Linked DNA regions of Pseudophaeobacter arcticus DSM 23566. The protein of the gene in region 2 interacts with the protein of the main gene of each other region in a pairwise test. Links are inferred from orthologs where the notes say so. Each region holds a gene or a part of one and is shown on either strand. Other genes may lie near its edges.

Region 1 (7,155 bases), 410 kb from region 2 along the record:
GGTCACGCACATAGGTCCAGACCTCGGGGGCGCCGCGGCTGACTTTGACGCCAACGCGGGACTCGACCTGCTGCAGGCTGACATCATACTCCAGCCAGCTGCCGCCACCGTTGAGAAGGTTCAGCAAAACCGGCTGCACCCGGTCAATGGCCTTGGCATAGACCGCATCGGCGCTTGCTGCTGCTTCGAACTCATCCCAAAGCACCCGAAACTCTGTCGCCTGTGGCGCGGGCAGCAGGCCAAATAGACGATCGGCGGCCTGTTGTTCCTCAGCTTCCTGTGCAGCCTGAGCCTGAGCCGAGACCGCGCCGTGAATTGGCGTATCTCCCGCGTCTACTTCAACAATATCATGCAGCAGCAACATGTTGATAACGCGGGATATATCGATGTCAGTGGCGGCATATTCCCCCAGAATCCAGCCATAGAGCATGATATGCCAGCTGTGCTCGGCTGAGTTTTCCGCCCGTGACCCATCGCCAATCCAAGTGGCGCGCAAAACGGTCTTCAGCGCGTCGGCCTCGTTGAGGAAGGGCAGTCGCCGGGTCAATGGGCTGACGTCTTGAGTGGTCGTTTTTCCCAGTAGGGACAGCGCGTGATGATAGGCCTGCGGGAAATTCTGTTCGAGCGCTGCCGCGCGCCCACCGTGAAGATTGCCCCGGACCACATCAATATGATCCGGCAGAGGCGCAGATCCGTATAGCGTTTGAAAAATGGGCTGGCAGTGGTCCAGATGTTTGGCAAAGCGGGCATCTGGCGATTCGGCTTGCTCAAATTCAAGCCAAAGGCCGTGTAGGGCCGCACCTTGATCGCCGGGCAAAAGCCCAAACAGCCGGGTTGCGGCTGCCTTTTCGGCGATTGCTACGGCCTGCCAATCGACCTTTTCTCCAATCGGGTGATCTCCGGCGTCGATCTCGACGAGATCATGCAGCAACAGCATTTGAATGACGCGGGTGATCGAGACCTCTGGCCCGGCAAAGGGCGCCAGAACCAAGGCGTAAAGCGCCAGATGCCAGCTGTGTTCGGCAGAGTTTTCGCGGCGCGAGCAGTCCAGGATCAGGTTTTGACGCTCAATCCCGCGCAGCCTGTCTGCCTCCAGCAGAAAGGCAAATTGCGCCTGGATACGCGGGTTCATTTTTGCACTCTCTCTTCCAGGTCGCGTTGAACCTGGGCCAGTTTGGCGGAAATGAAGTCGCGGGCTTTGCGTTCCGCAAGACGCACCCGAATTTCAGTCAGAAAGGCTTCTTCCAAAGACTGAGAGGCTGCCCCAAGAACCTGGGCAACCTCCATATAAAACCGATCTTCGCCGATGGCATCCTGGACTTTGAGCGTATCGATTGCCAGCTTTTCACCCAGCTTTTCGATGGTTCCCATTAGCGGGTATTCTCCGTCAGGCGGCGCTTCACATAGTCAGTGGTGTGGCCCATCAAGGTGTCCATATGCTCCCCCTGGAAGAAGTGGTCAGCGCCCTCAACTTCGGTATGGGTGACTGTGATGCCTTTTTGCTCGTGCAGCTTGTTCACCAGATTGACGGTATCCGCAGGCGGTGCCACGCGGTCGGCGCTGCCGTTGATGATCAACCCAGACGAGGGGCAGGGCGCCAGAAAGGAGAAATCATACATATTGGCGGGCGGTGCCACCGAGATAAAGCCGGTGATTTCGGGGCGGCGCATCAAAAGCTGCATACCGATCCAGGCGCCAAAAGAGAACCCGGCAACCCAGCAATGCTTGGAGTTGTTGTTCATCGACTGCAGATAATCCAGCGCCGATGCCGCATCTGACAGCTCACCAATACCCTGATCGTATTCGCCCTGCGACCGGCCTACACCACGGAAATTAAACCGCAAAACGGTAAAACCCATGTTGTAGAATGCATAGTGCAGGTTGTAGACGACCTTATTGTTCATGGTGCCGCCAAACTGCGGGTGCGGATGCAGAACAATGGCGATAGGTGCGTCTTTTTCTTTTTGCGGGTGATAGCGGCCTTCCAGGCGGCCTTCGGGTCCGGGAAAAATGACCTCAGGCATGTGTGGGTTAATCCTATTCTCATTTTCTGCAGATGCTGTTCCAGGAATACTTGACGAATTCCATCAGTCATCTTAGAACAATTCTAATTGCTGGCGCAGGCCATTGCATTGCACCGTCACGCTGAGATACGCACTCACGCGGTTAAGGTCAATGTTTTCGCGCCTAAACTGATGTTTGGAGAGATGGAAAGATGAAGCTTTCTACCAAAGGGCGCTATGCCATGGTCGCACTGGCTGATATTGCGTTGCAGCCGCAGGGCGCGCTGGTTGTGCTTGGTGATATCTCCAAACGGCAAAATATCTCACTTCCCTACCTGGAGCAGCTTTTTGTCAAACTGCGCCGGGCAGAGTTGGTTGCTTCGGTGCGCGGACCCGGTGGCGGCTATCGCCTGGCCCGTCCGCCGTCAGAAATTCGGGTTGTCGATATCCTGAGCGCCGTGGATGAAACCGTTGATGCAATGCACAAGGGGGCGGGGGCTTCGGGGGCCACCAGCGGTAGTCGGGCGCAATCGCTCACCAACCGTCTGTGGGAAAGCCTCAGCGCCCATGTCTATGTGTTTTTGCACCAGACCAGGCTGTCGGACATCATTCAGAACGACCTGGCGCCATGCCCTGCGGTTCCGGGTTTGTTTTCAGTTGTTGACGCAGAATAATCCGGACATGAAGAGGGTAAATGCATCCAATCCTGTCCGACTTGAACGAGAAAAGATGATTCTATGACACGGGTTTATCTCGATCATAACGCCACCACCCCCCTGGCCCCTGCGGCCCGGACCGCGATGATTGCGGCGATGGATCAATGTGGCAATCCCTCATCGGTGCATGCCGAGGGTCGCGCCGCCAAGGCGGTGATCGAACGCGCCCGTGCCCAGATTGCTGCTGCCTTTGGTGCTGACGGGGCGGATATCGTCTTTACCTCGGGCTCCACCGAGGGCGCCTCGCTGGCTTTGGCGGGACGCGATCTGCATGGGGCGGCGATTGAACATGATGCCGTAAGGGCCTGGACATGCGAGGATATTTCGGTTTCTCCCGCCGGGCTGGTTGCCGTAGAGACCCCCGCAGAAACAACCCTGCAACTGGCCAATTCCGAAACCGGAGTAGTGCAGGAACTGCCGCAGGGGCTTGCGGTCAGCGATGTGACCCAGGGCTTTGGCAAGCTGCCGATCGCCTTTAACTGGATGGGTGTCGGCATGGCGCTGATTTCGGCGCATAAGCTGGGCGGACCCAAGGGCATTGGCGCCCTGGTGATGCCGCGTGGCACCGATCTGGCGGCGCAAATTCGCGGTGGCGGTCAGGAAATGGGCCGTCGCTCCGGTACGGAAAACGTGATCGGTATTGCCGGTTTTGGCGCCGCCGCCGAAGCCGCAGCTGCCCAGCTGGCTGATGGCACCTGGGAACGGGTGCAACAGCTGCGCGATCTGATGGAAGAAGCCCTTGTGGCCGGCGCTCCAGGGCTTATTTGTGTCGGCAAAGATGTGGCGCGTTTGCCCAACACCTCCTGCTTTGCGGTGCCGGGCTGGAAGGGGGAGACCCAGGTGATGCAGATGGATCTGTCCGGCTTTGCCATCAGCGCCGGCTCTGCCTGTTCCAGTGGCAAGGTGCGTGCCAGTGCGGTGCTGACCGCGATGGGATTTGACGAAGATACCGCCCAGGGCGCCGTGCGCGTCTCACTTGGGCCGACAACAACAAAAGACGAGGTGCTGCGCTTTGCGCAGACCTGGCTTCAGAAACACAAGAAACATTGCGCCCGCGTGGCGTGAATGCAGGAGAAGAACATGGCCGCTTTGGACCAGACCCAAGTCAAGGAAGGTGTCGACCAGGAAACCGTGGATGCGGTGGCCGAGGTCAGCACGTATAAATACGGCTGGGAAACCGATATCGAGATGGAATATGCCCCCAAGGGCCTGACCACCGACATTGTTCGCCTGATCTCGGAAAAGAACGAAGAGCCCGAGTGGATGCTGAACTGGCGCCTGGAGGCCTATGATCGCTGGCTGCAAAAGGAAGAGCCAACCTGGGCCATGGTCGACTATCCTGAAATCGATTTTCAGGACCAGTATTACTATGCCCGCCCCAAATCCATGGAAGTAAAGCCAAAATCCCTGGATGACGTCGATCCCAAGCTGCTGGACACCTACAAAAAGCTGGGTATCCCGCTGAAAGAGCAGATGATCCTGGCCGGCGTTGAAGGCGCTGAGAATGCTCCCGCCGAAGGTCGCAAGGTTGCCGTGGACGCGGTGTTTGACTCGGTTTCTGTTGGCACCACCTTCCAGGCTGAGCTGAAAAAGGCCGGGGTAATCTTCTGCTCCATCTCGGAAGCGATCCGCGAACACCCCGAGCTGGTGAAGAAATACCTCGGCACCGTGGTTCCGGTTTCGGATAACTTTTATGCGACGCTGAACTCGGCCGTATTCTCGGATGGCTCCTTTGTCTATATCCCGCCGGGCGTGCGCTGCCCGATGGAGCTGAGCACCTATTTCCGTATCAACGCGGAAAACACCGGTCAGTTTGAACGTACCCTGATCATCGCCGACAAGGGCTCCTATGTGAGCTACCTTGAGGGCTGTACCGCACCGGCCCGTGATATCGCCCAGCTGCACGCCGCTGTGGTTGAGATCATCATCGAAGAAGACGCCGAGGTGAAATACTCCACCGTGCAGAACTGGTACCCCGGTGATGAAAACGGCAAGGGCGGCATCTACAACTTTGTCACCAAACGCGCCGACTGCCGCGGTGATCGCGCCAAGGTCATGTGGACCCAGGTGGAAACCGGCTCTGCCGTGACCTGGAAATACCCCTCCTGCATTCTGCGCGGCAACGAGAGCCAGGGCGAGTTCTACTCCATCGCCATCGCCAACAACATGCAGCAGGCCGACACCGGCACCAAGATGGTGCATCTGGGGCGCGATACCAAATCGCGGATCGTCTCCAAAGGGATTTCCGCCGGCAAGGCGCAGAACACCTATCGTGGTCTGGTCTCGATGCATCCCAAGGCAAAGAACAGCCGCAATTTCACCCAATGTGACAGCTTGTTGATCGGCGACAAATGTGGCGCCCACACCGTGCCTTACATTGAGGTGAAGAATAACTCATCCCGGGTTGAGCACGAGGCGACAACCTCAAAAGTGGACGATGACCAGCTGTTCTACTGCCGCCAGCGCGGCATTGGCGAAGAAGACGCGGTGGCCCTGGTGGTCAACGGCTTCTGCAAGGACGTGCTGCAGGCCCTGCCGATGGAATTCGCCATGGAAGCCCAGCAATTGGTGGCGATCTCCTTGGAAGGTTCGGTGGGGTAAAATGACCGAAGCTCAGCTCGCCGAGATTTTGAAAGAACGATACACGTCCGCCGAAAAGCGAGAGATGGTCACGGCCATTCATGTATTCGGAGTTGAATTCGCAGATCTTCTGGATGGAGTTTCAATCAACGACGTAGCTGAGCTTGGAACCGGTCATCGCTCCTATGGAACCGAAATCCGTAAGGGCATCCGACTGTCTAAATTTGTGACTCTGAAGAGGTGAGTAGCATGATCGTCACAACCACCCCCTCTGTTGAGGGCTACCAAATAGCTGAATACAAGGGCATCGTCGTGGGCGAGGCCATCATGGGGGCCAATGTGGTGCGGGATGTCTTTGCCTCGATCACCGATATCGTCGGTGGCCGCTCTGGCGCCTATGAAAGCAAACTGCAGGACGCGCGTGAAACCGCGCTGGCAGAGCTGGAAGACCGCGCCCGTGAAAAAGGCGCCAATGCGGTTGTGGGCGTTGATCTTGATTACGAGGTCGTTGGCAATTCGATGTTGATGGTCTCTGCCAGCGGCACAGCGGTGGTGATCGGCTGACATGACCTTGACGGCTCCTCATATCGCGCCTTTACGCCTGTTCTGGTGGAAAGCGGTGCCAAACTTTGGCGACGTGCTCTCCAGCCTTGTGGTGGCGCATCTGAGTGGCCGTGACGTGGTGCATTGTGGTCCCGGCAAGGCGGATCTTTTTGCCATTGGCTCGATCCTGCAAATTGCCCGGCGCAAGTATTCCGAGGCAAAGACCTATGCCCAAAAGCCGGAGATCTGGGGGGCTGGGCTGCTGCATGCAGTGTCGTCACTTGATTTTTTATCCAATGTAAACATTGCCTTGCTGCGCGGTCCTATCACGGCTTCGCTGTTGGGGGTGAAAACACAACGCTTTGGAGACCCTGGACTGCTGGTGGCAGATGTCTTTGCGCCCGCGTCATCAAAAACCCACCGGATCGGCCTGGTTCCCCATCACAGCCAGATGGAAGACCCGCAAATTCAGGCGCTTGCGAATAGCAGTGAGGAGATCTTGCTGATTGATCCGCGTCAGGATCCCGCCACCGTCTGTCGCCAGATCAGCGCCTGTGGACATATCTATGCTGCCTCGCTGCATGGGTTGATCACCGCGGACGCCTACGGCGTGGCCTCGACCTGGGTCGCACCCGGGGATCAGGGGCATCTGAAATACTACGACTATGCCGCCTCGATCGGGCGGGTCCTTATTTCTCCGCTGGCCTGGGAGCAGATCCCTGGCCACGCGCGAAACACCGACCAACCGGCAGAGCTGACCTACGGCGCGGGCATTGCGCGCGCCCAGGCAGATCTGCGTAACAGTTTTCCTGCGCGCCTGCGCGCTGAACAGAACACAGGGACCGCCTGAGGGCGCGACCAAGAGAAAAGAGACGAGGAAAAAATGCTCGAAATCAAAAACCTGCACGTCAAACTTGAAGACGAGGACAAGCAGATCCTGAAAGGTCTGAACCTGACTGTTGAAGCCGGCAAGGTGCATGCGATCATGGGGCCAAATGGCTCTGGCAAGTCGACACTTTCTTATGTTCTGTCGGGCCGCGACGGCTATGAAGTCACCGAAGGCAGCGCCACCCTGGCGGGCCAGGATCTGCTGGAGCTGGAGCCGGAAGAGCGCGCCGCACTGGGTGTGTTTCTGGCCTTTCAATACCCGGTTGAAATTCCCGGCGTCGGCAACATGACCTTCCTGCGCACCGCGGTGAATTCCCAGCGCAAAGCCCGCGGCGAAGAAGAGCTGTCTGCGGCAGAGTTCCTCAAATCCATCCGCGCCAAGGCCAAAGAGCTGAAGATCGACGCCGATATGCTGAAGCGTCCGG
Region 2 (6,983 bases):
GAAGAGACCGAGACCAGTGGCGAGGACAAGCCCAAGCGCAAACGGCGTCGGCGTCGGCGTCGCAAGTCCGGCAATGGCGGTGAAAACTACGACAGTGACAGCAACGGGACCGAAGCTGGCGACAGCTCTGAAGCTGGATCTGAAGGGGAAACCAAACCCGACTCCGAGGCAGGTGAAGAGGCCGAGTCTGAAGAGAAAAAACCAACCCGCACCCGGACCCGTACCCGTGGTGGACGCTCGCGCAGCAAGAAAAGCGAAGAGACCACAGCTGAGGCGACGCAGAGTGCAGAGGCCCCTGCGGCAGAGGCTGGGGACACTGCCAGCGTTGCGGCAGAAACCACACCTGTGAGCGAAGCCGAAACAAGCAGCAAAAACGAGGCTGAGGCCGTAGCGGCCCCCGCATCTGAAAAGGCGGCTCCGGCTGAGGGTACTGTAACAGAAGACGCGGTCTCTGAACCTGAGGTCTCTGAACCTGCGGTTTCTGAGACTGCGGCGTCAGAAGCTCCGGCAGAGGACGTTGTTGCAAAAGCAGCAACTGAGCCTCAACCAGCCGAAGCAACCGCGCCGGAGGTGGATGAAGCCGCCGCCGCAGAGGTTTCCGTTGAAGACCCCCCTGCAGCGGAGCCTGCTGAGCAGGAGCCTGTTGCCGAGACTGTTGCCGCGCCGGACGTGACGGCCCTGCCAGAGGTCACTGAAACGCCTGCAGCAGAAGCCGCGCCGGAACCCGCAGCGCCTGCGGAAGTGGAAGTGGTTGCAGAGCCAGAACCATCCGCCCCACCCAAGCCCAAGCGGCGCGGATGGTGGTCTATCGGATAAGACAAAAGGCGACCCCCAGGGGTCGCCTTTTTTGTTTCTGCCGGAGTTTATGACGCTGGCGAAATGGCAAACAAACCCGCAGCACATGGGGGCCGTGATGATGACGAACAACGGGCATTCTGGATTGTTGACTGAGATCCTGGAGCAGGAAACACGGGTCTGGCAGGCCCTGGTCGATGGCAATCCAGAAGCAGACAAGGCCGCGCTCCACGCTGATTTTCTGGGCGTCTACCCCAGCGGTTTTGCCACCCGGGCCGAACATTGCGATCAACTGCAAGCAGGGCCGACTGTCAGCTCATTTGAGCTCACCGAGCCCAGGCTCTTGCAGATGGGCAAGGATCATGTCTGCCTGTCCTATTTGGCACTGTATCAGCGCCCCGGAACCGCCAGCAGAGATGCGATGTATGTGTCATCCATCTGGCAGCGGCAGGGGCAGGGCTGGCTGAACCTGTTTAGCCAGGACACGCCAACTGCGGGATCAATACCTGTCTGAGCCAGTCTGAGCCAGCGAGGCCGCTTTGGTTGGGATCCAGCTGACCGGGGGTGGCCGGGGGCTGCTGGTTAGCCGGTTTTGCGAATTTGGTAGATCTGATGGTCATCCTGGCTGGTTTGCCCAAGAAAATCATGGCCAGATTCGGCGCAGAAATGCGGGATGTCGATAATGGCTGCCGGATCATCTGCAAGAACCTGCAAGACCGCGCCGGGCGCCATGTCTTTCAGGCGTTTGCGCGCTTTTAGCACGGGCAGGGGGCAGAGCAGGCCAATGGCATCCAGGGTGGCATCGCTATCGGTAGGGAAATCAGTCATGCTTATCCAGATAAGCCGCCGCTCACGCGCTGTCCACAAGGATGTGACCAATGCGCCTCGTGACCTTTGGCACTGGCTGGTCTATGGGTCGTCAACGCCTGTATTAGGGGAACGAGATGTTTGGAATTGAGATCATAGATGCAGCGCTTTTGCCTGCAATGTTTGTGGCGCTCCTGGGGGGATTGGTCAGCTTTTTGTCGCCCTGTGTGCTGCCAATTGTACCGCCCTATCTCGCCTATATGAGCGGCGTCTCGATTGGCGAGATGCAGGGAACTGCCGCTGCACGGCGCAAGGTAATTCTGTCGGCGCTGTTTTTTGTTCTGGGGCTGTCGACAGTGTTCTTGCTGCTGGGCTTCACCGCCTCATTCTTTGGTGCCTTTGTGCTGCAAAATCAGGAGCTTTTCGCCCAGGCTTCGGGTGTTGTGGTGATCATCTTTGGCCTGCACTTCCTGTCCGTGTTCCGCATTCCCATCCTGGACCGCGAGGCGCGGGTTGATGCCGGTCAGGCCGGTGGATCGGTGCTGGGGGCCTATGTGCTGGGGCTGGCCTTTGCCTTTGGCTGGACGCCCTGCATTGGCCCGCAATTGGGGGCGATCCTGTCGCTTGCTGCATCCGAGGCCTCGGTCAGTCGCGGCACCTTGTTGTTGGGGATCTATGCGCTTGGCCTTGGGGTGCCGTTTTTGTTGGCGGCGATCTTCCTGAACCGTTCGATGGTGGTGATGAACCGGATGAAGCGCCATATGGGCCTGATCGAAAAACTCATGGGCGGGCTGTTGCTTTTGGTGGGCTTTATGCTGGTCACCGGGCTGTTCTCGACCTTCTCCTGGTGGTTGCTCGAAGCCTTTCCGTTCCTTGCCACTCTGGGCTAAGCCGCAGGCGACCATTGCGGATCTTTCGCCAAACCTTCCTCTGGGTGCCGCCAGTGGGAGGTTTTTTTCTTTGTACACAGGCAGGCCCGGTCTTCGTCCAGCCATAGCTCAGCTATAGCCCAGTCTTGGTCCAGTCTCGGCCTTACTCTGGCCGGAAATCTCGACTACTCTGGCGTCAAAGACGACGAGGCCAGGAAATGAGGCCAAAGAACGAGGCCAGGGAATGGACAGCATAGTGCGGGGCACAATCGGGCAGGAGGCACAGGGCAGGCCAGATGACCCAGCCACGCCGGTGCGGGCGCGGCGGGTATTTTATATCCCCGGTTATGATCCCATACACCCCCGCCGCTACCGCGAGCTGTACCGCAAGGAATCTGCCGCTCAGGCAGAGCTGAGCAACTATCGGATCTCTTTGCAGCCGCAGGTTCCTGCCCGCAAAGGCGCAGGGCAGCGCCCCTACGGCTGGCAGGTCACGGGTGAGATCGACGGGCAGCGGGTGCAAACCGAGTTCAGCGTGCTTGTCTGGTCCGATATTGTGCGCGACAGCATGGATGCCTCGATTGTGGGAACCTATCTGCAACTGATCCGTACCGCCTGGATCTACATAGCCTCTGGCACGTTGGGCCGCCTTATGCAGCTGCGCAAAGGCCCGGTGATTGCCGCGCTCTACCCGGTTGGAATGCTGCTGGTGCAGGCGCTCCTGGCCTTGCTGCTGCTCTGGGCCTGTGGGGCTGCATGGGCGGCGGCTATGGCGCGGCTCATGGGTCAGGTGCCCTGGTTCGCCCTGCTGCCCGGCTGGGGCGTTGGCGTTGTGGCGGCGGGGGCTTTGCTCAGATGGTTCAAACAGCAGGACGGCAAGTTCTTTGCCTATTATCTGATGCATGACTACGCCTATTCGGCAGCTTCGCGCGGGGAAAACCCACCAGAGTTGGAGGCGCGGATTGCTGCCTTTAAACAAGAGATCGCGGCGGCCTTGGTTGCGGGTGATATTGATGAAATATTGGTGGTTGGCCATTCCTCGGGGGCGCATGTCGGGGTGTCGGTTCTGGCGGATCTCATCCGCGTGGGGCTGCCAGAGATATACCCCGAAATCGGCTTTCTGACCCTGGGCCAGGTGGTGCCGATGGTGTCTTTCCTGCCCCGTGCCAGCCGGTTGCGCAGCGATCTGCAATATCTGTCACGGCGCGATGAAATTGCTTGGATTGATGTTTCGGCACCGGGCGATGGCTGCGCCTTTGCGCTGTGTGATCCGGTTGCGGTGAGCGGCGTTGCGCCAGCGGGTAAACGCTGGCCGCTGGTGTTTTCCGCCGCCTTCACCCAGACGCTGAGCCCGGCGCGGTGGGCCGCGCTGCGCTGGCGGTTTTTCCGCCTGCATTTCCAATATCTTTGCGCTTTTGACCAACCTGGCGACTATGACTATTTCCGCATCACAGCGGGGGCACAAACGCTGCGGCAGCGCTATAAAACACGCAGGGCCTCTGCCAGCCGGATTGATGTGCCTGTGTCCAAATATACCTCGGTGTCGCCAGAATGAGCGCGCCTGACCATAAACCCGGCCCCCAGCCAAAACCAGAGGTGCCCAGGCCCCAGCCGCCAAAACCACAGGCGCGCCCTGTGCGTGTGTCATTGTGGCGCTATGTGCGGCTGTTTCGCGACGATATCCTGTCGGCGCAACCGGCCAAGCTCTATCGGGCCTGGATGGCCGAATTCCGCGCCCCGAGTTTTCGTTCCTTTCTGATCAACCAGCCGGATTTGATCAAGCGGGTGCTGAAAGAAGAGCCTGATGTCTTCCCCAAATCCGACCGCATTGCCGAGGGGCTAAAGCCGCTGCTGGGGAATTCTGTCTTCCTGACCAATGGTGAGACCTGGAAACGCCAGCGCCGCATCATTGATCCCGCGTTTGAAGGTGGTCGGCTCAAGGCGACCTATCCGGCGATGCGGGCTGCGGCTGACTCGGCCATTGTGCGGTTGCAGCGCCAGGTCGGGCAGGGCGCAAAGATCGAGGCCGAAGAGATCACCAGCCATGTGGCGGCGGATGTGATTTTCCGCACCCTGTTTTCAATCCCGATCGAAAACGAAGTGGCGGGGGAGGTCTTTACCCGCTTTCGCAATTATCAGCGCAGCCAACCCCTGTTGAACCTGGCGGCCTTTGTGCCGCTCCCCAAATGGATGCCCCGGTTCTTTCGTCGCGGCACCCGCCCCAATGCCAAAGTGATCCGGGCCCTGATCACCAAGCTGACCGAAGCCCGCATGGCGGCGATCAAGGCCGGGACCGCCCCAGAGGATCTGGCGACCAAAATCATGACCACCTGCGATCCTGACACTGGTGAGCGGTTCGACGCGCAGGAGATGGTGGATCAGGTGGCGATCTTCTTTCTTGCCGGCCATGAAACCAGCGCCTCCGCGCTGGCCTGGACGCTTTACCTGATGGGGCTTTACCCGGACTGGCAAGACCAGCTGGTTCTGGAGGCTGAGGCGCTGGAGGATGAAAATTTTAGCGCCATATCAAAGCTGCGCCTGTCGCGGGACGTGTTTCGCGAGGCGTTGCGGCTCTACCCTCCGGTGCCGATGATGGTGCGCGAGGCCAGTTGCCCGGTGACCTTCCGCAACCGGTTGGTGCCAAAGGGGGCGCAGATCGTGCTGAGCCCCTGGCATCTGCACCGGCACGAGCGGCTGTGGGACAACCCGGACGGATTTGACCCCAGCCGCTGGCAAACGGAGAATGGTAAACAATGCCAGCGCGAGGCCTATATCCCGTTCTCGGCAGGGCCACGCGTCTGCCCCGGCGCCGGATTTGCCATGGTGGAGGGGCCGCTGATCCTGTCGCTGATCCTGCGGCATTTCAAAATCACCTGCAAATCCGGCGCCGAGCCGGTGCCAGTGGCGCATCTGACCGTGCGATCAAAAAACGGCATCTGGCTGCAGTTTACCCCGCGCGGCGAGGCAGATCAGTCCTGAGCGGCGAGCCGCGCTTGCAGATCACGCAGGACAAACAGGCGAATGGCTGAGGCCAGGCCGCAGTCAGCGCCGCGCACCTCATCAATTTCGGCTGCTAACTCATTGATTGGGCGATTTGTTCTTGCTGCGATCTGGCGAAACTCCAGCCAGAAGGGATCTTCCAGCGAGACCGAGGTGCGATGCCCGCGTAGGGTCAAAGAGTGTTTGCGTGGCCGGCTGTTCATTCGTCGCTCTTGTGGCCATCCAGCGCGCGCTTGGCCTGTGCGGCGCGGGCCTCTTCCAGCGATTTTTCCAGCTTGCTGCGGCCAAATTTCACAGCGTTCTGGTCGGCGCGGGCCTTATCCTTGGCCCGCGCCTGTGTTTTCCGAAACCGGTTCAGATTGACCGGCTTGCCCATCAGTCCTTGGGACCAATCATCTGCTCGGGGCGCACAACCGCGTCAAACGTCGCCTCATCCACAAAGCCAAGCGCGATGGCTTCTTCTTTGAGGGTGGTGCCGTTTTTATGCGCCGTCTTGGCGACCTTGGTGGCATTGTCATAGCCGATGGTTGGCGCCAGAGCTGTCACCAGCATCAGGCTTTCCTTCATCAGCTTTTCGATGCGGGGCTCATTGGCCTGAATGCCGTTGAGCATCCGTTCGGTGAAGCTGTCGGCGGCGTCGCCCAAGAGCTGGATCGACTGCAGCAGGTTGTAGGACATCATCGGGTTATAGACGTTGAGCTCAAAATGGCCCTGGCTGCCGGCAAATTTGATTGCAGCGTCATTGCCCATGACATGGGCGGCCACCTGGGTCAGGGCTTCGGCCTGGGTGGGGTTCACCTTGCCGGGCATGATGGAAGAGCCAGGCTCATTCTCGGGCAGGATCAGCTCGCCCAGACCGGAGCGGGGACCGGAACCCAGGAAGCGGATGTCACTGGCGATCTTGTAGCAGCTCCCGGCGATGGTCGCGAGGGCACCCGACAGGAAGACCATGGCATCATGGGCGGCCAGGGCTTCGAATTTGTTGGGGGCGGTGACAAAAGGCAGATCGGTAATCGCGGCCATATTAGCGGCAACAGTCTCGCTCCAGCCTTTCTGGGTGTTCAACCCGGTGCCAACGGCGGTGCCGCCCTGTGCCAGCTCATAGATGCCGGGCATGGCCAGCTCAACCCGGGCAATCCCCTGACGGATCTGGTGGGCGTAGCCGCCAAATTCCTGGCCCAGTGTCAGCGGTGTCGCATCCTGGGTATGGGTGCGGCCAATCTTGATGATGTCCTTGAACTCTTCGGATTTGGCTTCCAGACCCTTGGCGAGTTTTTCCAGACCGGGCAGCAGCACGTCCCGCACCGACATGGCGGTGGCGATATGCATGGCGGTGGGGAAGGTGTCGTTGGAGGACTGACCCATATTGCAGTGGTCATTGGGGTGAACCGGGTCTTTGCTGCCAATGACGCCGCCCAGCATTTCGATGGCGCGGTTGGCGATCACCTCGTTGGAGTTCATGTTGGACTGGGTGCCAGATCCTGTCTGCCAGACCACCAATGGAAAGTTGTC

Evidence for each region.
Region 1: the proteins of ARCT_RS0113560 (region 2) and ARCT_RS0111540 interact in binary tests that used the Escherichia coli proteins (3 or more experiments, as listed by UniProt). The link is inferred for Pseudophaeobacter arcticus DSM 23566 from one-to-one orthologs.

What each region holds. Positions count from the first base shown.
Region 1 is NZ_KI421507.1:1,578,935-1,586,089, forward strand. What follows is about bases 1,807-4,762. They hold ARCT_RS0111540 (cysteine desulfurase family protein), read left to right. Parts: upstream 1,807-2,740; coding sequence 2,741-3,784; downstream 3,785-4,762. Other genes in these bases: ARCT_RS0111530 (alpha/beta hydrolase), read right to left, coding at 1,807-2,024; iscR (Fe-S cluster assembly transcriptional regulator IscR), read left to right, coding at 2,216-2,677; sufB (Fe-S cluster assembly protein SufB), read left to right, coding at 3,800-4,762. In the rest of the region: ARCT_RS0111520 (HD domain-containing protein), read right to left, coding at 1-1,132; ARCT_RS0111525 (hypothetical protein), read right to left, coding at 1,129-1,371; more of ARCT_RS0111530, read right to left, coding at 1,371-1,806; more of sufB, read left to right, coding at 4,763-5,320; ARCT_RS0111550 (HTH-like domain-containing protein), read left to right, coding at 5,322-5,543; ARCT_RS0111555 (heavy metal-binding domain-containing protein), read left to right, coding at 5,549-5,863; ARCT_RS0111560 (polysaccharide pyruvyl transferase family protein), read left to right, coding at 5,865-6,692; Fe-S cluster assembly ATPase SufC, read left to right, coding at 6,726-7,155. UniProt on the Escherichia coli protein: Master enzyme that delivers sulfur to a number of partners involved in Fe-S cluster assembly, tRNA modification or cofactor biosynthesis. Catalyzes the removal of elemental sulfur from cysteine to produce alanine.
Region 2 is NZ_KI421507.1:1,983,046-1,990,028, reverse strand. Bases 1-2,784 are described here. They hold ARCT_RS0113560 (sulfurtransferase TusA family protein), read right to left. Parts: upstream 1,624-2,784; coding sequence 1,378-1,623; downstream 1-1,377. Other genes in these bases: ARCT_RS0113550 (hypothetical protein), read left to right, coding at 2,716-2,784; ARCT_RS0113555 (cytochrome c biogenesis CcdA family protein), read left to right, coding at 1,740-2,492; ARCT_RS0113565 (nuclear transport factor 2 family protein), read left to right, coding at 914-1,309; ARCT_RS0113570 (Rne/Rng family ribonuclease), read left to right, coding at 1-816. In the rest of the region: more of ARCT_RS0113550, read left to right, coding at 2,785-4,026; ARCT_RS0113545 (cytochrome P450), read left to right, coding at 4,023-5,450; ARCT_RS0113540 (ribbon-helix-helix domain-containing protein), read right to left, coding at 5,441-5,674; ARCT_RS0113535 (DUF4169 family protein), read right to left, coding at 5,671-5,847; fumC (class II fumarate hydratase), read right to left, coding at 5,847-6,983. UniProt on the Escherichia coli protein: Sulfur carrier protein involved in sulfur trafficking in the cell. Part of a sulfur-relay system required for 2-thiolation during synthesis of 2-thiouridine of the modified wobble base 5-methylaminomethyl-2-thiouridine (mnm(5)s(2)U) in tRNA.